Regions from separate parts of the Paraburkholderia sp. SSBN10T genome, predicted to be linked through region 2. Evidence: predicted binding sites of a transcription regulator. Region 2 holds the regulator's gene; each other region holds the start of a gene.

Region 1 (7,458 bases), on a different contig from region 2:
TGGCAGCACTGCTAGACGTGGCGTCCGTGCGGGTCTGGTGGACCGATCTGATGAACAGCCCGCAGCATCGTTCGGAGCTCGGCAGCACCGTGCTGACGCTGCTGGGCGCCCTGCTGCCCGCCCTTGCGCTCGAATGGCTGGCACGCCGCCTGCTGCGACGGGCTATTACCGCGCTGGCGATACGCCGCGCCATCGATCCGCGGCAACTGTTCTTCGATGAACCCTCGGAGGCGAAACCTGAGAGCGGCGGCACGGCCGCAGCCACGGTAAGTGGCAGTGCTGGCCCTGTCGCGACGGTGGCTACAGCGGCTACAGAGACGACAGCGCCGACGCCTGATCGTCAGGTCGCCGCCGCCGGCGAGGACGCCGACGAGGACGTACTGGCTGCGGCCGGCGCCGCACCTGCCACCGTTTCGTCCGCCGCGCCGTCTACGGGTCCGTCCGTGGTTCCGCCTGCCGCCGCATCGCAGTCGGGCGCCGCCTCGGGCAAGCGCCACGCCGCGCATCACTACTCGCTGCTGCGCCGCTTGCCGCGCGCCGCCTTGCGCATGCTGGTGCGGTTCGTGCCGCTTGCCGTGTTCATAGGCGCGGCGAGCCTGCTGATGTCGATCCTCACCCAAGACGATACCCCGCAGGACCGCGCGCTCGATTCGATCATCGACATCTACGTGCTGTGCCGCCTGATCGTGATCGTCAGCGGCTTCTTCCTGCAGCCCGACGCCCCACGTCTGCGTCTGCTGCAGATGGGTACCACCTGGGCGGCCTTGACCCAGCGCTGGGTGGTGATGATCGTCGGCGTGACCGGCGCCGGTTCGGCGCTCGCCGAAACCGCGGTGGCGCTCGGCCTGAACGAAGCAGCGCATCTCGCCGTGATGAAAATGGTCGCGCTGATCGGCCACATCATGATCTCGCTGCTGATCCTGCAATGCCGCCGGCCGGTCGCCGCGCGCATCCGGAACCGCTGTGCCGCGAGCCGCTCGCTGGCCGTGTTCGGCAATGCACTGGCCGACTCGTGGGCCACCATCAGCGTGTTCGCGGTGATGGCGCTGTGGTTCGTGTGGGCGCTCGACGTCCGCAACGGCTATCACGCCCTGCTGCATCTCGGCGGCATCTCGATCGCGGTGCTGGTGGCCGCACGCGTCCTGTCGATCGTGATCTTCGGCGCGCTCGCCCGGCTGTTCGACGCCCCGGACGGCCAGACCAACGACTCGCTCGTGCATCAGCACGCGTATCGCTATTACCCGCTGCTGCGCCGCATCGTTTCGTCGGTGGTCGGCGTCGTGACGGTGCTGGTGCTGCTGCAAGTGTGGGGCGCGAATGTGCGAGTACTGTTCGAAAGCGGCACCATCGGCCACCGGCTCGCTTCCGCGCTCGTCACGATTGCTATCGCCGCCGCCGTCGCCCTGTTCGTCTGGGAAGCGGTCAATGTCACGGTCGAGCGGCGCCTGCGCAAGTGGACCGCCGCCGGCGACCTGGTGCGCGCCGCCCGCTTGCGCACGCTGCTACCGATGCTGCGCAGCCTGCTGTTCGTGGTGATCGCGCTGGTGGTGGTGCTGACCGGCCTCAGCGAACTCGGCGTGAACATCGGACCGCTGCTGGCCGGCGCCAGTATCTTCGGCGTGGCGCTGGGCTTCGGTTCGCAAAAGCTGGTGCAGGATTTCATCACCGGGATTTTCCTGCTGATGGAAAACGCCATGCAGGTGGGAGATTGGGTCACGCTCGCCGGCGTCTCGGGCACGGTCGAATATCTGTCGATCCGCACCGTGCGCCTGCGCGGCGGCGACGGCTCGCTTTACACGGTGCCGTTCAGTTCGGTGTCGACGGTCAACAACACCAATCGCGGTCTCGGCAACGCGGCGGTGAAGGTCAATGTCCTCTACGGCCAGGATGTCGAGCAGGCGATTGCCACCATCAAGGAAATCGGCGCGTCGTTGCGCGAGGACCCGAAGTTCAAGGACGGCATTCTGTCCGACCTCGCGTTCTGGGGCGTCGATGCGGTGGATGGCGCCGCCGTCACCCTGACGGGGCAGATCCAGTGCCGCGACAGCGCGCGCTGGGGCGTGCAGCGCGAGTTCAACCGGCGAGTGCTCGACCTGTTTCAGGCGCGCGGCATTCAGATCGCCAATCCGCAGCGGACGCTGTTCGTGCGGGGCGATGCTCAGGCAGCAACGGCAGAACCGCAAGGGACCGCTATCGATGAGCCGGCTGCGCCTGAGGCGCCAGCATCGTCAGCGCCAGCACCGGCGGGTCTGCCGAAGCGCAGCGCTTCCTGAGCCTACGGCACCTGCCACCAGCGCGGCAGCAGGCGGCGCACCTCGGGGCGGCGGTAGCGGTCGTCGATCAGATGCACGACGCCCACGTCCTGCTCGGTGCGAATGACCCGCCCCGCTGCCTGCACCACCTTCTGCAGGCCCGGGTACAGATACATGTAGTCGTAGCCGTTGCCGAACCGCGCCTCCATGGTGCGGCGCATCTGCTCGTTGACGTCATTGATCTGCGGCAGGCCGAGCGTGGCGATAAACGCGCCGATCAGTTGCTCGCCCACCAGGTCGACGCCCTCCGAGAACGCCCCACCCAGCACCGCAAAACCGACGCCACAGCCCAGCGCCTTGAAGCGCGCGAGAAAAGCCTCGCGCGCGGCTTCGTCCATACCCTGCTCCTGCGCCCACACCGGCAGATCCGGATAGCGTTCGCGCAGCAACGCGACGACGCGCTGCAGATAATCGAAACTGCTCAGGAAACCCAGGTAATTGCCGGGCCGCTCGGCGTACTGTTGCGCAATCAGATCGACGATCGGCACGAGCGAGCGCTCGCGGTCGCGCCAGCGGGTCGACACATGACTGGCCACCCGTACCTTCAGTTGCTCCGCGCGAAACGGCCCCTCGACGTCGAGCCAGCGCGTCTCCTCCGGCAGGCCGAGCGTGTCGCGATAGAAGTGATGCGGGCTGAGCGTGCCCGAGAACATCACGGTGCAGTGCGCCGCCGCATAGCGCGGGGCGAGGTACGGCGCGGGAATCACATTGCGCACGCACAGGGTCGAGGCGGTTTTGGGTCGCGCGGCGTAGCGCTGCGGCGCGAGCGTCGCGTCGAACACCGAGTGCTCGCCGAACTGCTCGGCGAGCGACACGAAATGCATCGCGTCGAAAAAGAAACGCAGTTGGGTCTCGTCGAGAGACAGCGGCGCAACGGCCAGTTGCTCGGTGACCGCGCCGATCAGGTTTTGCGCCGCGCTCAGGAGCCGCGGCGGCACGTCCGGATGGACCTGGTACGCATCGGTCTGGGTGCGGTTCAACGCATTCCACTCGCGGTTCAGCCGTTCGAGCGGCTTGCGCAGCGCAGCGGGTGCGCTCTTGCGGACGGCCCGGAACGCGGTTTGTTCCAGCGAAGCCGTGTACATGCGGCGCGCCCGGTCCAGCAGGTTGTGCGCTTCGTCGACCAGCACCGCGACCCGCCACTGGTTCATCTGCGTCAGCGCGTACAGCAACGCGCTGCTGTCGTAGTAGTAGTTGTAGTCGCCCACCACCACGTCGCTCCAGCGCGCGAGTTCCTGCGCGAGGTAGTACGGACAGACATCATGCGCAAGCGCCGCCGCGCGGACCGCCGTGCGGTCCAAGCGCGGCCCGGCCAGCGCCGCGCTGCGGGCGGCGTCGAGGCGGTCGTAGAAGCCGTTCGCGAGCGGGCAGGAGTCGCCGTGGCAGGCCTTGTCGGGATGTTCGCAGGCTTTATCGCGGGCGATCAGTTCCAGCGTGCGCAAGGGCAGAGGCGACGTGGTGCAGGCGTTCCCGGTGGTGGTGGCATCATCGGCGCTCGCGGCTGGGTCCGCGCCCAAGGCTGCACGAGCACTGGCATGCAGCGTCTCGATCGCATCGAGCGCGAGTGCGCGTCCAGGCGTCTTCGCAGTCAGAAAGAAAATCCGCTCCACCTGATCCGCGGCACAGGCCTTCAGCAGCGGAAAAATCGTTGCCAGCGTTTTGCCGATACCGGTCGGCGCCTGCGCCATCAGATTCTGCCCGTCGCGCGCCGCCCGATAGACGCTTACCGCCAGTTCGCGCTGGCCGGTGCGAAACGACCCATGCGGAAACGCCAGTGCCCCCAACGCCGCGTTGCGCGCACTGCGGTGGGCTTCCTCCTGGATCGCCCAGTCGATAAACCGTTCGCATTGCTCGACAAAGAACGCCTCCAACGCAGCCGCACTGTGCAACTGCGTGAGGACGGTTTCCTTCTGGCTGCCGATGTCGAAGTACACCAGCGCGACATGCAGCTCGGCAAGCCCGCGTGTCTGACACAGCAGGTGCCCGTAGACCAGCGCCTGGGCCCAATGCAGCACGCGATGATTGTCCGGCATGGCTTCGAGATCGCCGCGATAGGTCTTGACCTCCTCGAGCCGGTTGCGCGTGGCATCGTACCCATCGGCCCGGCCGCGCACGCTCAGGCTGCGGTGCGTGCCGCTCAAGGTGATCTCCGACTCGTAGCCGCTGCCCCGCCGCGAAGCCACGGTGGCGTGTCCGGCGATCCCTTCCGCCGCGGTGGGCGCGGGGGTGAAGCGCAGGTCGAGATCGCCGCGCCGCGCGGTGAACTCGCACATCGCCCGCACCGCCACGACGTAGCTCATGCCTGCGCCTCGACGCCGGTTGCGTGCGTATCGTCGGCCCAGCGCACGTCGAGCACCCGCACCGGCATGCCGTGCTGCGCGCAGTATTCGAGCCAGCGGATCTGGTTGTCCTGCAGACGATCGCCGGGGCCCTTCACCTCGATCAACTCGTAGCGCCGCTTGGCCGGCCAGAAGCGCACCAGATCGGGCAGACCGGAGCGATTGCTGCGGATATCGCGCAGCAATCGCGCGAAGTACAGTTTCAGATGCGCGGCCGGCAGACAATCGAGTGCCTGGTCGATCAGCTCGGAGGTCAATACGCCCCAGAACACAAACGGCGATTGCAGCCCGGCTTTACTGTCGATGTGCCGCAGGATCGTCTCGCGATATGCCCCGGTGTCGAGTTGCGCAAGGCAGGCGTCGAACTGAGCGGCGCGGCGCGTATGGAAATCGGGCGCATGCAGATCGGCCGGGCCACGCTGGAACGGATGGAAGAACGCGCCCGGAAGCGCCGCAAAAACCGGCTCCCAGCACAGCAGACCGAACAGCGAGTTGATCAGCGCGTTCTCGACGTAATGAACCGGCGCCTCCGGGCTGCCAAGGTGGTCGCGCGCCGCATATTCGACGGGAAGCGGCGCAGCGGGCCTGGCAAGTATCAGCACACCGCGCTCGATGCGGCGCGCCGCAACCGTTCTCGCTACCGGCTGCCCCAAACGGCGCTGCAGGCGCGGCAGCATCCTCGCCACACGCTGGCGCTCCTCTTCACTTTCCGGCGCTTCGGCCGCCTGCGACGCCAGCGTCAAGGCGGCCTCGCAACGGCCGCAGCGCTCCAGCACCCGCATGCGCCGATGGCGCGCCCCCGGCCACCGGCAAGCGCTATAGACGGCGAGCGCCGCGTCCCATTGCTGCTGACGCTCGCAGTGCTGGCCGATCAGAAACAGCAGCTTGGCGCGGCGCGTTTCGAGCCACGGGTTGGCGGTTTCGACGGCGGCGATTGCGGCGAGCAGCGGCTCGACAGGTTCGTCCTCCGCGAGCGTTTCGAGCGACTCACGGCACGCTTGCAAGGCGAGATAGCCGTCGACATCCGCACGCTGCTGGAACGCTCGCGACGACGGTGCGAATGCCACCGTTTCGTACTGGAACACGCCCAGGTCCGCAAGGACGAATTCCGACCAGTCCTGATGCAGGTTGCCGAAAAACATCAGCCGCAAACGCTCGCACAGCGGCGCGATGACGACGTGGAACACCTGGTCGGTGGAGCTGGGGTTCCAGACCTCATAGGGACGCGAATCGGCATGCGTGGCGCGCAGCGCGTCGAGCAGATCCGACTTGCGGGTACCCTTGCGCACGGGCACGGCGGCGAACATCTGCTGTAGTTCGGGACGGGTTGCGAGCGCGAACAGTTCGTCGAGGCTCAGGTGCGGCGCGGGATCGATCCAGCCGAGTGCGATCAGCGGCGCGCTGGCGCGCAGCGGACAGCCGATCTCCTCATAGCTCAGGCGGCTCGCTCTGAACAGGGTGCCCTTGCGCATCAGCATGCGCACCAGCAAAGCCCGGGATGCCTGCGGCAGGCCGCGGAATGCATCGAGGAAGCGGCGCTCGTCCGGGCCAAACACGTCGTCGTAGCGCTCGGCGAGCCATGCCAGCGCTCGCTCGAAATTCACCAGGTAGTACAGGGCGGCGGACGGGATTGGCGGCGGCGCGGACGCAATCCCGGAGGCGCCGGCGGTAGCGGAAGGCGCGCCCGCGGCGGTAAAAGGAACCTCAGCGGGAACGACGGAAAGCGCGTCAGGATGCATCTGTCACCACAGGCAATCGCAATGGGCTGTATGTTTATACAGTGATGATAGCAAAACCGGTGGGATGCTCGCGCCTTCGCGATTACCATTGTCGGCGCCCGGCAACGCTGAAGCCGCTGTCAGCGCGTGCCGGAAATCCAGTGCGTGGACACCCAACCCTTACCGCAGATCAGCTTGAATGAGCCGGGTCAATGAATACTAGCTGCCTCGCCGGTGAACCCAAAGCGCCCAGCCTGTCGCGACAACTCGTCTGGCCCTGGACCGCCTATTGGCTGGTCATGCTGGCCGTTGGGATACAGGAAACGTTATGGACAGGCGAACTGCATTTCTGGCGGCCGCTCGTCAACGTCGGCACGGCTGCCCTCGCAGCCACGGTGCTGGCTCGGGTGCAGATGAGGCGCGCCGCGCGCTTCGACCGCTTTCTCAACCATCCGGCGCAATGGTTTCTCCATAGCTGGGCATGGATGCCGCTGCAAATGATTGCCTACGTCGGCGCGATGTATGCGATGCGCATCGGCATCTATGCGCTCGCGGGCTCGCGGTATCAGCACGGGCCCTGGCTCGAAACGATGGCCTACGAAGCGACCAGTTTCATCTTGTTCTATGCGTTGTTCGGCGGGATTCACTTCGGCTTGCGGTCTTACTCGGCATGGGCTGCCGAACGTCTGCGCACCGAGCAGCAAGCGACGCTCGCACGCGAAGCGCAACTCGCGCAGTTGACCCAGCAACTGCAGCCGCACTTTCTGTTCAACGCGCTCAACACGATCTCGGCGCTGATCCACAGTAACCCCGACGCCGCCGACAAGGTGCTCACCCGCCTCGCGACCCTGTTGCGCGCGGCCACCGACGCAAGCCGCCGCCCCGAACAGCCGCTCGCCGACGAACTGGCGTTGCTGCGCGCCTACGCGGACATCATGGTGCAACGCTTCGCCGATCGCGTGCGGATTTCGTGGGACGTCGACGACGCTGCACAGAACTGCCGGGTGCCTACGCTCGGCCTGCAGCCGCTGCTGGAGAACTGTTTTCGCCATGTGGTCGAACGGCGCAGCGCATTCACGAACATCGTCG
Region 2 (7,458 bases):
GATCGTACACGTCCTGCGGGCTGCCCACCTGCTCGACGTGGCCATGATTGAGCACGACGATGCGGTCCGCGACTTCCAGCGCCTCTTCCTGGTCGTGCGTGACGAAGATCGTCGAAATATGCAGATCGTCATGCAAGCGCCGCAGCCAGCTACGTAGTTCCTTGCGGACCTTGGCGTCCAGCGCGCCGAACGGCTCGTCCAGCAGCAGCACCTTCGGCTCGACCGCCAGCGCACGCGCGAGCGCAATGCGCTGGCGCTGGCCGCCCGAGAGTTCCGACGGATAGCGCTGCGCGAGCCAGTCCAGTTGCACGAGCTTGAGCAGTTCATGCACCTTGTCGCGGATCACCGCCTCCGACGGCCGCTCCTTGCGCGGCTTCACGCGCAGGCCGAAGGCGACGTTCTCGAACACGCTCATATGACGAAACAGCGCGTAATGCTGGAACACGAAGCCGACCTGGCGCTCGCGCGCACCTACTGCCGCGACGTCCTGCCCTTGCAGCACGACCTGGCCGGAGTCCGCATATTCGAGGCCGGCGATGACGCGCAACAGCGTGGTCTTGCCACAACCCGACGGCCCGAGCAGCGCAACCAGTTCGCCCGGCGGAAAGTCGAGCGAGACGTTATCGAGCGCGGTGAAATCGCCAAAGCGCTTTTGCAGATTACGAACGGTGATGCCCATGTGTTATCTCCTGTCGACCAGAGTTCGCGCTTTAGCGCGTTACTCTGGTCCCATGCAACTTGTTGCCTACTGGACCGGGTGCTGCGTCGGCGCAAGCCCCGCAGACGACTTTGCAACAGCGGGACCGGCGTGCGCCGGAACCTCGCGCGCGGCCGCCAGTTCGGCTGACAGATGACGCTCGGCGAGCAGCTTCAGACCGAGCGTGACGAGCGCCAGCAGCGCGAGTAACGACGCCACGGCAAACGCCGCCGAAAAGTTGTATTCGTTGTAGAGAATCTCGACGTGCAGCGGAATCGTGTCCGTCTGGCCGCGAATATGGCCTGACACCACCGACACGGCGCCGAACTCGCCCATCGCCCGGGCGTTGCAGAGGATCACGCCGTACAGCAGACCCCACTTGACGTTCGGCAAGGTGACGCGGCGAAACGTCTGCCAGCCGGAAGCGCCGAGCACGTGGGCGGCTTCCTCCTCGTCGTTGCCCTGCGCCTGCATCAGCGGAATCAGTTCGCGCGCCACGAACGGGAAGGTCACGAAAATCGTCGCCAGCACGATGCCCGGCACCGCGAAGATGATCTGCACGTCGTGATCCTGCAGCCACGGGCCGAACCAGCCCTGCGCACCGAACAGCAGCACGTACACGAGCCCGGAGATCACCGGCGACACCGAAAACGGCAGGTCGATCAGCGTCGTCAGGAGCGCCTTGCCCCGGAACTCGAACTTCGCGATACACCACGACGCGGCCAGCCCGAACGCGAGGTTCAGCGGCACCGCAATCGCCGCGGTCAGGAGCGTCAGCTTGATCGCGGAGACGGCATCGGGGTCGGCCAGCGCGTCGAGGTAAAAGCCGATGCCCTTGCCAAGCGCCTGATAGAACACCGCCACGAGCGGGACCACCAGAAACAGCGCGAGGAACAGCAGCGCAATGCCCGTCAACGCCCAGCGCACGAAACGCGGCTCGGTGACAGGATCGGCCCGCCGCGCGGCGTTCGAGGCCGCCTGCGAGGCGGGCGGCAGAGCAGCCGAATCGTGGCTCATTGCACACCTCCGGCCACGCCGGCAGCCACCGCGCCAGGCAACGCGGCCGTTGCCGCACCGCGGCGGGTACGGCGCTGCAGATACCACTGCAGCGTATTGATCGCCAGCAACATCACGAACGACACCACCAGCATCACCACCGCGAGAGCCGTCGCGCCCGCATAGTCGTACTGTTCGAGCTTGGTGATGATGAGAAGCGAGGTGATCTCCGATTTCATCGGCACATTGCCCGCGATAAAGATCACCGAGCCGTATTCGCCCAACGCTCGTGCGAAGGCCAGAGCGAAACCGGTCAGGAGCGCCGGCACCACCGCCGGCAGCACCACGCGCCGAAACGTCAGCCAGCGCGACGCGCCAAGGCACGCGGCGGCTTCTTCCTGCTCGCGCTCGAACTCTTCGAGCACCGGCTGCACGGTGCGCACCACAAACGGCAGGCCGATGAAGGTCAGCGCGACCAGCACGCCCGCCGGCGTGAACGCGATCTTGATCCCGAGCGGTTCGAGAAACTGGCCGATCCAGCCGTTGCCCGCATAGACCGCGGCGAGTGAAATCCCCGCGACCGAAGTGGGCAATGCGAACGGCAGATCGACGACCGCGTCGACCAGACGCTTGAACGGGAACGTATAGCGCACAAGCACCCACGCGACGAGAAAGCCGAACACCGCATTGATCAGCGCGCCGCCGAGCGCCGAGAAAAACGTCAGCCGGTACGACGCCAGCACGCGCGGCGCGGCCACCGCGCGCACGAACTGGCTCCAGTCGAGCGAGGCCGTCTTGAGAAAGGTCGCCGCAAGCGGAATCAGCACCACGAGGCTCAGATACGCCACCGTAATGCCGAGTGTCAGGCCGAAGCCAGGCAGTGCGCTTGGCTTGCGGAAGGTCAACGTCGTCATGCTGGATGCTCGGTCAGGGTGAAATCCATGGCGGCAGCGTCTGGCGCAGGTCCGCCACGGTCCGCCACGTTTGGCGCCGTCCTTTTTACTGCGGCGAGTAAATCGAATCGAATACGCCGCCATCCGCAAAGTGCGTCTTCTGCGCATTGGCCCAGCCGCCGAACGAGTCGTCCACCGTGTACAGCTTCAGCTTCGGAAACTTCGCGGTCAGCGCGGCCGGCACCTTGTCCGAACGCGGCCGGTAGAAATTCTCGGCGGCAATTTCCTGCCCCTGCTCGCTATACAGGAAGTTCAGATATGCCTCGGCCAGCTTGCGCGTGCCGTGCTTGTCCACCACCTTGTCGACCACCGCCACCGGCGGTTCGGCCAGAATGCTGACCGACGGCACGACGATCTCGAACTTGTCGGGGCCGAATTCCTTCACCGACAGGAACGCTTCGTTTTCCCAGGCAATCAGCACATCGCCGATACCGCGTTGCACGAAGCTCGTGGTGGCCCCACGCGCGCCCGAATCGAGCACACCGGCATTCTTATAGAGCTTCGAGACAAATTCTTTGGCCTTCTGGTCGTTGCCGCCCGGCTGATGCTCGGCGTAAGCCCACGCTGCCAGATAGTTCCAGCGCGCGCCGCCCGAAGTCTTCGGGTTCGGCGTGACGATCGACACGCCCGGCTTCACCAGGTCGTCCCAGTCCTTGATGTGCTTCGGATTGCCCTTGCGCACGAGAAACACGATGGTCGAGGTGTACGGCGCGGCGTTATCCGGCAGACGCTTTTGCCAGCTCTTGTCGATCAGCCCCTTGTTGGCGAGCGCATCGATGTCGTAGGCGAGCGCCAGCGTCACGACGTCGGCCTGCAGCCCGTCGAGCACCGAGCGCGCCTGGGCGCCCGAACCGCCGTGCGACTGCTTGAAGGTGACGGTCTCGCCGGTCTGCGCCTTCCACTGCTTGCCGAACGCCTCGTTCACCTGCTGGTAGAGCTCGCGGGTCGGATCGTAGGACACGTTCAGCAGCGTCGCATCCGCAGCCTGCGCCTTGCTTGCGAGGCCGAGTGCCGCGGCCGCGCCGAGCGCCAATACCGCGACGAGTCTTCTGGTCCTGCCGGCGAACCCCGTGCCCTGATCGATCATCCATCTTCTCCGCGTTGTGGTTGGTTCAGACGCCTTGCGTCCGATGTTGTGTGCTGCGCGTCATCTGGTCTGCACCGTTGCGGGCGTCAGAGTGGAGGCCAGTCTATCGAAGGGCTTTCATCATTAAAAATAATGTTTCTTCATTTTTTAATACGTAAAAGTGGTAATGACAGCCGGACGCGGTGTTGCGGCACGAAAACGACTGTTTAGACGCCGGTTAGCGGCGCTGGAACGACACCCAGGGTCGAGAACTTAAAGTAAAGCTTGAATTGCGCCCGATACTGTATAAAAATACAGTCACCTGTCTATCCATACAGTGGCGCCATGACCAAACTCACCGCACGACAGCAAGAAGTTTTCGATCTGATCCGCCGGGCTATCGAACGCACCGGCTTCCCGCCCACCCGCGCGGAGATCGCCGCCGAACTGGGCTTCAGTTCGGCCAATTCGGCGGAAGAGCATCTGCGCGCCCTCGCGCGCAAAGGCGTAATCGAACTCGCGGCAGGCGCGTCGCGCGGCATCCGGCTGCTGCTGGCCGGCCAGGACGACGCGCCGCATCAGTTCACCTTGCCGCATCCCAGCCTGATGCAGTTGTCGCTGCCGCTGATCGGCCGGGTGGCCGCGGGTAGCCCGATCCTTGCGCAGGAGCACATTTCGCAGCACTACGCCTGCGACCCGGCACTCTTCTCGAGCAAGCCGGACTACCTGTTGAAAGTGCGCGGGCTGTCCATGCGGGACGCCGGCATTTTCGACGGCGACCTGCTCGCCGTGCAGAAGAAAAGCGAAGCGAAAGACGGCCAGATCATCGTTGCGCGGCTCGGCGACGACGTGACGGTCAAGCGTCTCAAGCGCCGGCCGAATGGAATCGAGCTGATCGCCGAGAACCCCGATTACGAAAACATCTTCGTTCAGGCCGGCAGTGCGGAATTCGCACTTGAAGGCATCGCGGTGGGGCTGATCCGCCCCACCGAGTTCTGAACCCTGCACTGAACAAGACTGGAGAGACTCATGGAACGCCTTGCCCGCCTGCTGCCCTTCCGCCAGTTCGGTCGTCTGCGCCATTTGCGCAAGCTGGTGCCCTGCGCACCGATCGAGGCGTCCGGTACGACTCCTTCGTTGTTCGACGCACCCGAGCCGCAGAGCTCAACCTTGCCGTCGGCGCTGCCGGCTTTCGCACGGGTGTCGCTGAATTCCGGACTCAATACGGCGGAGCCGGCCCGGCGTGCGCCGGTACGGGTCTACCACGGCCCGTCGCGCCTCATCATGGTGGGTACGGTGGATGCGGTATGCCGCATGATTGATCGTTGTATCGCCGAAGAACGGGCAGGCGTGCAGAACGCGCTGTTCGAATAAGCAGGCGGGGATGGTGCAGGTGCGCGCAGGGATCGTTTCCGTGCGAATGTGGTCCATCTAAAACCACCCCTCATGGAGAGTTTCGCCCGATGGCTGTTTCCACACCTGCTAAACGCGGCTATGCGCGGCCGCTGATCGTCGTACTGCTTGTGATTGCGCTCGTGGCTGTCCTTGGCTACAGCTATGCGTCGCCCTATCTGGCGCTCAATCGCCTGAAGCACGCCGCCGATGCCCGCGATGCGCAAACTGTCAGCGAGTATGTGGACTATCCCGCGCTACGCGAAAGTCTGAAAGAGCAAGTTTCCGGCTTGCTGACGAGAAAGCTCGAGGCCCGTGTGGGCAGCAACCCGCTCGCGGCGCTCGGGTCGATGATCGGCACGGCATTGATCGGTCCACTGGTCGATGCCTACGCTACGCCCGATGGCGTTGCGGCACTGCTGAACGGCATGCCGCCGCGTGGCGACCCTACCCAGCGTCCGCCTGTGCCGCAAGATAGCGCAGCGAACGCCCCGGCCGGCACCGCGAATTCAACGCCCGGCGCCGTGACGCCCGCCCCAGCGCCCGCAGCGTCACAAACTGCTGAAACGAGCGCGCCGCCGCAAACCACGGCGGGCTATCGCGGCATCAACGAATTCGTGGTCACGTATCAGCATGGTGCAGACGATACGCGCTATTCAGCGATTCTGCGGCGCGCAGGGCTGTTTTCGTGGAAGCTGGCCGCCGTGGACCTGAACGGTTAGGTGGCGCGGCGCGGTGTGACGTGATCCGCTTGTGCGTGACCTCGTGTGCGCACTCGTGCGCGATTCAGCCCACCGCCCGACCCACTGCGTGCCTCGTCAAGCCACTGTCGCTGTAGCGGCTGCCGCCTGTTGCTGCTCCTGGACCGACGAGCACGCCACCAGAATGCTGCACGAAACGCGATCGAGCAGCGGTGTGTTGCCCGCTCCCATCCACCAGCGCGACAACCCGGTGCGGCAGCGGTGGCCGACCACCACGAGATCCACGTGCAACTCATTGGCGAGGTTGGCGATTTCGTCTATAGGATGGCCGAACGCAAAGTGCCCTTGAGCGCTAACGCCGCGTTCGGTCAGCCAGTCGACCCCTTCCTGGAGAATGTCGCGGGCGGTTTTCTCGAAGCTGCCGCAGGCCACGTCCGTCAAGAGGCCTGCGCTCTGCGCAATGCTCGAGCGCATGTCGACCACCGAGAGCAAATGCGTTTCAGCTTTCAGGTCCAGCGCCAGGTCGGCCCCGCAACGCAACGCCTTGCGGCCTTCGCGCGAGCCGTCGTAGCACAGCAGGATTTTTTTGTAGCTCGCCATGATGTTCTCCCTACCGCGTCGATCGCGGTTCTGTCCTGAATCATGGTGCGCCGCAATTCAGCTTGCAAGGGATGGAAAACGCTAACCGCGACAAAGTACACGCTCAGTGCGTCCGGCCCGTTGTGCAGCGCATGCCGCAGCGCAAGAACCCGCACTCTGCCAGTGCACGAGCGCCGACATTGCAGCGCCGATGCCCTAGAATGGGCAGCCGCACCGGCCTTTCACGTCTTTCGGAATCCCCAACGACCCCATGTCTGAAGCCGCCATCGAATTCCTGCAAGTCCACAAGCGCTATGCCGATAAGACAGTTGTCGACGGCCTGTCGTTCCACGTGCGGCGCGGCGAATGCTTCGGCCTGCTCGGCCCGAACGGCGCCGGCAAGACGACGACATTACGCATGTTGCTTGGCATCGCGGCGCCCGATGCCGGCACGATCCGCCTGTGCGGCGAGCCGATTCCGCTGCGCTCGCGGTTTGCGCGGGCGCGCGTGGGCGTGGTGCCGCAGTTCGACAATCTCGACCCGGACTTCACCGTGCGGGAAAACCTGCTGGTATTCGGCCGCTACTTCGGCCTGAGCTCGGCGCAAACCCGTGCGCTGGTGCCGTCGCTGCTCGAATTCGCCCGGCTCGAAAGCAAGGCGGATGCGCGGGTCGGCGAGCTGTCCGGGGGCATGAAGCGGCGCCTGACGCTGGCCCGCGCGCTTGTCAACGATCCGGACGTGCTGATCATGGACGAACCCACGACCGGGCTCGACCCGCAGGCGCGCCATCTGATCTGGGAGCGGTTGCGCTCGCTGCTCGCCCGCGGCAAGACGATTCTCCTGACCACCCACTTCATGGAAGAGGCCGAGCGGCTCTGTCATCGCTTATGCGTGATCGAGGAAGGGCGCAAGATTGCGGAAGGCGCGCCGAATGACCTGATCGCCTCGGAGATCGGCTGCGACGTGATCGAGATCTACGGACCGGACCCCATCGCGCTACGCGACGAACTGGCGCCACTCGCCGAACGCACGGAAATCAGCGGCGAAACGCTGTTCTGCTACGTCACCCAGGC
Region 3 (7,458 bases), on a different contig from region 2:
GAACTGACCGGTCTTGCCGGTGATGCCCTGCGTGATGACCTTGGTGTCTTTGTTGATCAGAATCGACATGTATTGACCTCTGTTCGTTTGGCGTCGCGCGGTTGCGCCAATGGACGGGATGTTCTCCGCCCGCGTCGCTCACGCGCCGCCATTCGTAATCCTGGTGAACGCCCGGCCTGGCTTACGCCTTGCCCGCAGCGGCCGCGACGACCTTCTGAGCAGCTTCTTCCATGCTGTCTGCCGCAATGATCGGCAGGCCGGATTCCGCCAGCATCTTCTTGCCCAGGTCTTCGTTCGTGCCCTTCATGCGGACCACGAGCGGCACCTTCAGCGAGACTGCCTTCGACGCAGCGATCACGCCTTCCGCGATCACATCGCAGCGCATGATGCCGCCGAAAATGTTGACCAGAATGGCCGTCAGATTCGGGTTCTTCAGCATGATCTTGAACGCTTCGGTGACCTTCTCGGTCGTGGCGCCACCGCCCACGTCCAGGAAGTTCGCCGGTTCGCCGCCGAACAGCTTGATGGTGTCCATCGTTGCCATCGCGAGGCCAGCGCCGTTCACGAGACAGCCAATGTTGCCGTCGAGCGAGATGTAGGCGAGGTCGAACTTCGATGCTTCGACTTCAGCCGGATCTTCTTCGTCCAGATCGCGGTAAGCCACGATTTCCGGATGACGGAACAGGGCGTTCGAGTCGAAGTTGAACTTGGCGTCCAGCGCGATGACCTTGCCGTCGCCCGTCAGGATCAGCGGGTTGATTTCGGCCAGCGATGCGTCCGTTTCCCAGAATGCCTTGTACAGACCTTGCAGGATCGCGCGAGCTTGCGGCAGCGAAGCGGCGGGCACGCCGATTTTCGTGGCCAGTTCGTCCGCTTCCGAGTCCTTCAGACCGGTCGACGGATCGACGGCGATCTTGTGGATCAGCTCAGGCGTCTTTTCCGCGACTTCTTCGACGTCCATGCCGCCTTCGCTCGAAGCCATCACGACGACCTTCTGCGAGACGCGATCGATCACGAGACCGACATACAGTTCCTTCTTGATGTCAGCGCCTTCTTCGATCAGCAGGCGGTTCACCTTCTGGCCTTCCGGGCCGGTCTGGTGCGTGACGAGTTGCATGCCGAGGATCTGGTTCGAGTATTCACGAACCTGTTCCAGCGACTTTGCGACCTTCACGCCGCCACCCTTGCCACGGCCACCCGCGTGGATCTGAGCCTTCACGACCCATACCGGGCCGCCCAGCTCTTCAGCGGCCTTGACCGCATCATCCACCGAGAAGACCGGCTTGCCGCGCGGTACCGCGACGCCGAATTTCCGCAGGATTTCCTTACCCTGGTACTCGTGAATCTTCATGCGTGATTCCCTTCAGTCTGAGAGTTGGATTGAACTTCGTTTCCGCTGCTGTCGTTCAAACGGGACATGCCGCCGCCGTTGCCGGCGGATTGGCGGGTTTGCTCGCTTGCTGCATCCGCGCGTTCCGCTGAACGCGGCGCGCGGCCATACCAGCGCGGATAAAACTGTCGCACCGCCTCGCCGTCGAAGCGCAGCGCGTGGCAGCGACCCAACTGGAATGGCGGCTTGTCGTTTGAGTGCTCGTCTGAGGCTTGAGGTGAAGCGTTCCCTGAATCCGCTTCGTGCGGCGGCTTGCCGCTATTGGTATTCCACACTTCGCCGGCGAACGCCTGAATGGCGGCCGTGGGCAGGACAGCGCACAACTCGGTGAGATGCGTGCAACCTGCCGTGCCGCTGAGCAAACGGGCGGTTTCGCGACGGAAGTTGTTGAACAGATTGAGCCCGATGAGGGCACGATAGGCGGGATTGGTGGCTTCGCACTGACCGGGATAGGGCACCCAGTCGGACGACGCTTGCGCGTCGACAACGTTGAGCTTGCGATCGATCGTAATGCGGAGCCAGAGTTCATGGATCGGCTGACCGTTGGGCCGGACGCCCGACGCAAGTGCCACATCACGTGGCTTTTGGTCGGTTAGACACGCCTCTATGTCCCACAGGCCGTCTTCACGCTCATAGGCTTCCGCACGAATTGCGCGACGATGGCGCAACTGACGGGAAGCTGGCGGGGGAAGCGGCATGCGGAAGGAAAAGGCCGAATTGGAAAACCGTTGAATTTTAGCATACTGGATATTTGAGACAGCGCGCGTTGTGCATAGCACCAATCCGGTGCGGGTAGATGCGGCGCAGTGTCGCGCGAGATCGGCGTGCCGGGATATGCGCGCGGGCGCGGTGGGTGTGGCGTCCAGGCTTGGGTGGCTTGTGGCGTCAGTCGCCAGCCCACTCCTCGTCGATCCCCTTGAGGATCTTGCCGATGGTCGCGCCGGAAAAACCGCGTGCCGCGAGGAAGCGTGCTTGCCGCGCACGTTCGGCCGGGGTTTCTGGAAGGTGGCCGTATTTCTTGCGCCAGATCTCCTGAGCGCGCGCCAGTTCGGTTTCGCGAAGCTGGGCGCTCGCCTCTTCGATCAGCGTCTGGCCAACCGCATGACGCTTCAGCTCACCGACAATCCGGTTCGCACCGAGGCGCGAAGCGCGGCGATGAATGAGGCTTTCGGCGAAGCGCGAATCGGACATCCAGCCTTCGCTTTCGAGCGAATCGAGCAAAGCTTCCAGGGAGTCCGCCTCTTCGACGAAGGGCATCAGCTTGCGCGAAAGTTCGGCACGACTGTATTCGCGGCGCGAGAGGTAGCCGAGTGCGCGTCCTTTTAACGAGCGGACGGGGCCTTTGGATTTCCCGGCTGCGCTCGCCTCGTCCGGGCGCGCTTCTCCGGGTGCACGGCGCGAGCGGGTGTAGGTGGTTTCCGTGGGCGCATCGGTAGCGTCGCCCTGCGCTGAAGGCGCGCGGCCGGAAGCCTGGTCGTGCGCGTCGAAGGACTCGAACGGGTCGAATGGATCTGAAGGCTGCACGGAGGAATGCTCGGGCGACTGCCCGGAGGAACGACGGCCCGCAGGAGACTGCGGCGAGCGTACTGAGGAACGCCCGAACGAGCGAACCGGCCGTGACGATGAATGAGCGGAGTCTGACTCCGCGGAGTCTGGCCCAGCCGAACCTATTGGATCAACTGGGACATCGTCACGCGGGCCGTCCGCATCACGTCCTGCATCGGATACAGGCCGGCCCTTGCGTATCACGCGACGATTACTCCTCTTCGCCCGCGACTTCGGCGCCTGCTGCAACTTCCGCCATCGCATTCACGCCCAGCGATTCACGGATGCGGTTCTCGATTTCGCGTGCGATCTCGGGATTTTCGCGCAGGAATTCGCGTGCATTGTCTTTACCCTGACCAATGCGCTCGCCGTTGTAGCTGTACCAGGCACCGGCCTTGTCGACGATCTTCGCCGAGACGCCCAGGTCGATGACTTCACCCTGACGCGAGATGCCTTCGCCGTACAGGATGTCGAAAATCGCTTCACGGAACGGCGGCGCCACCTTGTTCTTGACGACCTTCACGCGCGTTTCGTTGCCGATCACTTCGTCATTCTTCTTGATCGAGCCGATACGGCGGATGTCCAGACGCACGGATGCGTAGAACTTGAGCGCGTTGCCGCCCGTGGTGGTTTCCGGATTGCCGAACATCACGCCGATCTTCATACGGATCTGGTTGATGAAGATGACGAGGCAGTTCGTACGCTTGATCGTGCCGGTGAGCTTACGCAGCGCCTGCGACATCAGACGTGCTTGCAGACCCGGCAGCGAGTCGCCCATTTCGCCTTCGATTTCGGCCTTCGGCACGAGAGCCGCGACCGAGTCGATCACGATCATGTCGATCGAACCCGAGCGCACCAGTGCGTCGGCGATTTCCAGCGCCTGTTCGCCCGTGTCCGGTTGCGAAACCAGCAGGTCCGACACGTTCACGCCGAGCTTGCCCGCGTACTGGATGTCCAGTGCGTGTTCCGCGTCGATAAACGCTGCCGTGCCGCCGAGCTTTTGCATTTCAGCAACGACTTGAAGCGTCAGCGTGGTTTTACCCGACGATTCCGGCCCGTAGATTTCGACCACACGGCCACGCGGCAAACCGCCGACGCCAAGCGCGATGTCGAGGCCAAGCGATCCCGTTGAGACCACCTGAATGTCTTCGACTGCCTCGCCTGCGCCGAGCCGCATGACCGACCCTTTGCCGAACTGCTTTTCGATCTGCGCGAGCGCGGCAGCCAGGGCCTTGCTCTTTTCAGCCGTCAGTCCAGCCGAGCCTTTCTTGCTTTCTTCCATGAATCGTCCTTTGCTATGATGAACGGCGTCTGAGGCAGATGTGCAGCCCATTCATCACGGACAGCACCCTAAACGCAGACACTGTATAAAAAAACAGTAGTTTTGGCAAGCACGATTCGCACATGGCGCCATTCATGTGCGGTCAAGCTGCGCCGACTACCCACAATAATCTCTGGAGACCGCTGCGCGCCGGGCGTTACCACGGTGCCGGCATGGCAGGCTGGCGCATCATGCGAATTCTCATTGCCGAAGATGACAGCATACTCGCGGATGGTCTGATTCGATCACTCCGCCAATCGGCATACGCCGTTGATCACGTGAAGAACGGCGTCGAGGCGGATACCGCGCTGTCGGTGCAAACTTTCGACCTGTTGATTCTCGATCTCGGCCTGCCGCGCATGCCAGGGCTCGAGGTGCTGCGCCGCCTGCGGGCGCGCAATTCGAACCTGCCTGTGCTGATCCTGACCGCCGCGGATAGCGTCGATGAACGCGTCAAAGGGCTCGACCTCGGCGCCGACGACTATATGGCCAAGCCATTCGCCCTCAACGAACTCGAAGCCCGCGTGCGGGCGCTGACCCGGCGCGGCGCCGGTGGTGGCCCGACGGTCGTGCGGCACGGCTCGCTGTCGTTCGATCAGGTGGGGCGGATCGCTTACATCAACGACCAGGTCATCGAATTGTCGGCGCGCGAACTGGGCCTGCTCGAAGTGCTGCTGCAACGGATCGGCCGGCTGGTGTCGAAGGAGCAACTGGTCGATCACCTGTGCGAGTGGGGCGAAGAGGTCAGCAACAACGCGATCGAAGTCTACGTGCACCGGCTGCGCAAGAAGATCGAACCGAGCGGCGTGCGCATTCTCACCGTGCGCGGCCTCGGCTACTGCCTGGAGAAAGCCGCGCAGACGACAGCCGGGGCGAGCGCGCCGTCCTCCATGGCGGCGTCCAGCGCGAGTGCAGGCGCAGCCGCGGCATCATCGGCGCCAACCTCCAGTCCATCTGGCTTACCGGCCGCATCCGAGCCTGCCGCGCCCTCCTCGCCCGCACCCGCCGCGATGCCCGCGAGCCACCACTTCAAATAGAGAGCGCTCATGTCCGCACGCGCAGAGCGCGCCGCGGCGCCAGCGGCGGACCTCGACGACGAGGCGCGCGACGCCCGTTACGAGAACCCGTTCGCGCCGCCCGACGAAACGGAAACCGCCGCCGCGGCCCGCCCGCGCTCGCTGTTCGGCGAAATTCTCGACTGGATGCTGGCGCCTTTGCTGCTGCTGTGGCCGATGAGCATTGCGGTCACCTACCTCGTCGCCAAATCGATCGCCAACGGTCCGTTCGACCGCGCGCTCGAAACCGATGCCTATGTATTGGCCCGCCAGATCCATGCGGTAAACGGAGTCGCGGAGCTGTCGCTGCCTGACGCGACGCGCGATTTCCTGAGCGGGGACAACGTCGACAAGGTGTTTTATCAGGTGCTCGGCACGCGTGGCGAACTGGTGGGCGGCGATCGCGACATGCCGCTACCGCACGAAGAAGACCGGCCACCACCGGGACTGGTCGAGTTTCGCGACGACATGCTGCGCGGCAACGACATCCGCGTCGCTTACACGACCGTCGAGTTTCCACAGACACCGGGCGCGCTGCCGGTACTGGTACAGGTTGGGGAAACGCTCGACAAGCGCAGCCAACTCGCCAACGACATCATCAAAGGCGTGATCCTGCCGCAATTCGTGATCCTGCCGCTCGCGATCGTGCTGGTGTGGTTCGGCCTTTCGCGCGGGCTCGCGCCACTGCACGCGCTGCAGGCGCATATCCGCGCACGGCGTCCGGACGATCTGTCGCCGCTCGAAGCTCATCGCGCGCCGCCGGAAATCGAGCCGCTGGTGACGTCCTTCAACGACCTGCTGACACGTCTCGAACAAAACATGGAGCTGCAAAAGCGCTTCATCGCCGACGCCGCGCACCAGATGAAGACCCCGCTCGCCGGTCTGCGCACCCAGGCCGAACTCGCGCTGCGGCAGGACGTGTCCGCGGAAGTCCACCGTTCGCTCGAGCAGATCGCGACGAGTTCCGAGCATGCGGCGCGGCTCGTCACCCAGCTACTGGCTCTCGCGCGCGCCGAAAACCGGCTGTCCGGACAAATTTTCGCGCCTGTCGAGCTCACCGAGGTTGCCCGCAATGCGGTGCGCGACTGGGTACAGGCGGCGCTCGCCAAGCAGATGGACCTCGGCTACGAGGGACCGGACGAAGCGGTGCAAATCAACGGCAGTCTGCTGATGCTGCGCGAGATGCTGTCCAATCTGATCGACAACGCGATCCGTTATACGCCGGCCGGCGGGCGCATCACCGTGCGGGTACGGCCCGACCCGGCGGCGCGGTTAGTGCATCTGGAAGTCGAGGACACTGGCCTCGGCATCCCGGTCGCGGAGCGCACGCGGGTAGTCGAACGCTTCTACCGGATTCTCGGGCGCGAGGGCGACGGCAGCGGGCTGGGACTCGCCATCGTCCGCGAGATCGCGGCCATGCACGGCGGCACGCTGACCATCGACGATAACGTCTATCAAACCTCGCCGCCGCTAGCCGGAACACTCGTACGCGTCAGCTTACGGGCCCAGGAAACGGCACGGGACTTACCCTAAGCGAGCGGACTCCAGACCAAAATAAAATGCAAGATGCCGCGCATTTAGCGAGTTTTTATTATATTTATTGTCAATTTGGCCGATGATGCATGAATTTCAACTGGCCAGCCCGCACCGTCAATTTTGAGACACAACGTCAGTAGGCCGTAAGTTTCCACTCCAATAATCCGGAACACGGGACCGCCTTTTGGGGCGGGCCGCGTTCTTATATCAATCTTGGAGACGACATATGGCTACCGTTGGCGGGCAAATCTCCCACACGCCGATGACGCATGATGAGAAGCGGGTTATCTTCGCATCGTCGCTAGGCACGGTTTTCGAGTGGTATGACTTCTACCTGGCCGGCTCGCTCGCGGTCTTCATCAGCAAAAGCTTCTTCTCCGGGGTCAATCCCACAGCCGGCTTCATCTTCACCCTGCTCAGCTTCGCGGCGGGCTTCGCCGTGCGGCCGTTCGGCGCGATCGTGTTCGGGCGGCTCGGCGATATGGTGGGACGCAAGTACACGTTCCTGATCACGATCGTCATCATGGGCCTGTCGACCTTCCTGGTCGGCTTCCTGCCCGGCTACGCCGCGATCGGCATGGCGTCGCCGGTGATCTTTATCGCGATGCGGC

Evidence for each region. Region 2 encodes LexA, which represses DNA repair genes until DNA is damaged. Its sites were predicted from a motif close to ACTGTATNNNNATACAGT; they were not measured.
Region 1: AC1ECK_RS18470 (VRR-NUC domain-containing protein) is a predicted target of LexA. The motif match lies at 6,416-6,433, and genes of this name have one in related genera.
Region 3: recA (recombinase RecA) is a predicted target of LexA. The motif match lies at 4,298-4,315, and genes of this name have one in related genera.

Annotation. Positions count from the first base shown of each region.
Region 1 covers NZ_JBWQQI010000011.1:111,668-119,125, reverse strand. Annotated here, with positions in the region: gene AC1ECK_RS18480 (mechanosensitive ion channel family protein) at 1-2,273, shown strand, start outside; gene AC1ECK_RS18475 (ATP-dependent DNA helicase) at 2,276-4,612, opposite strand; gene AC1ECK_RS18470 (VRR-NUC domain-containing protein) at 4,609-6,390, opposite strand; gene AC1ECK_RS18465 (sensor histidine kinase) at 6,582-7,458, shown strand, end outside.
Region 2 covers NZ_JBWQQI010000014.1:10,004-17,461, reverse strand. Annotated here, with positions in the region: gene AC1ECK_RS21180 (sulfate/molybdate ABC transporter ATP-binding protein) at 1-679, opposite strand, end outside; gene cysW (sulfate ABC transporter permease subunit CysW) at 746-1,714, opposite strand; gene cysT (sulfate ABC transporter permease subunit CysT) at 1,711-2,607, opposite strand; gene AC1ECK_RS21165 (sulfate ABC transporter substrate-binding protein) at 2,693-3,733, opposite strand; gene lexA (transcriptional repressor LexA) at 4,058-4,711, shown strand; gene AC1ECK_RS21155 (hypothetical protein) at 4,742-5,086, shown strand; gene AC1ECK_RS21150 (DUF2939 domain-containing protein) at 5,176-5,826, shown strand; gene AC1ECK_RS21145 (universal stress protein) at 5,923-6,405, opposite strand; gene nodI (nodulation factor ABC transporter ATP-binding protein NodI) at 6,656-7,458, shown strand, end outside.
Region 3 covers NZ_JBWQQI010000013.1:184,824-192,281, forward strand. Annotated here, with positions in the region: gene sucD (succinate--CoA ligase subunit alpha) at 1-69, opposite strand, end outside; gene sucC (ADP-forming succinate--CoA ligase subunit beta) at 182-1,351, opposite strand; gene AC1ECK_RS20910 (DUF2889 domain-containing protein) at 1,348-2,088, opposite strand; gene recX (recombination regulator RecX) at 2,276-3,139, opposite strand; gene recA (recombinase RecA) at 3,147-4,217, opposite strand; gene AC1ECK_RS20925 (response regulator) at 4,448-5,293, shown strand; gene AC1ECK_RS20930 (sensor histidine kinase N-terminal domain-containing protein) at 5,303-6,844, shown strand; gene AC1ECK_RS20935 (MFS transporter) at 7,074-7,458, shown strand, end outside.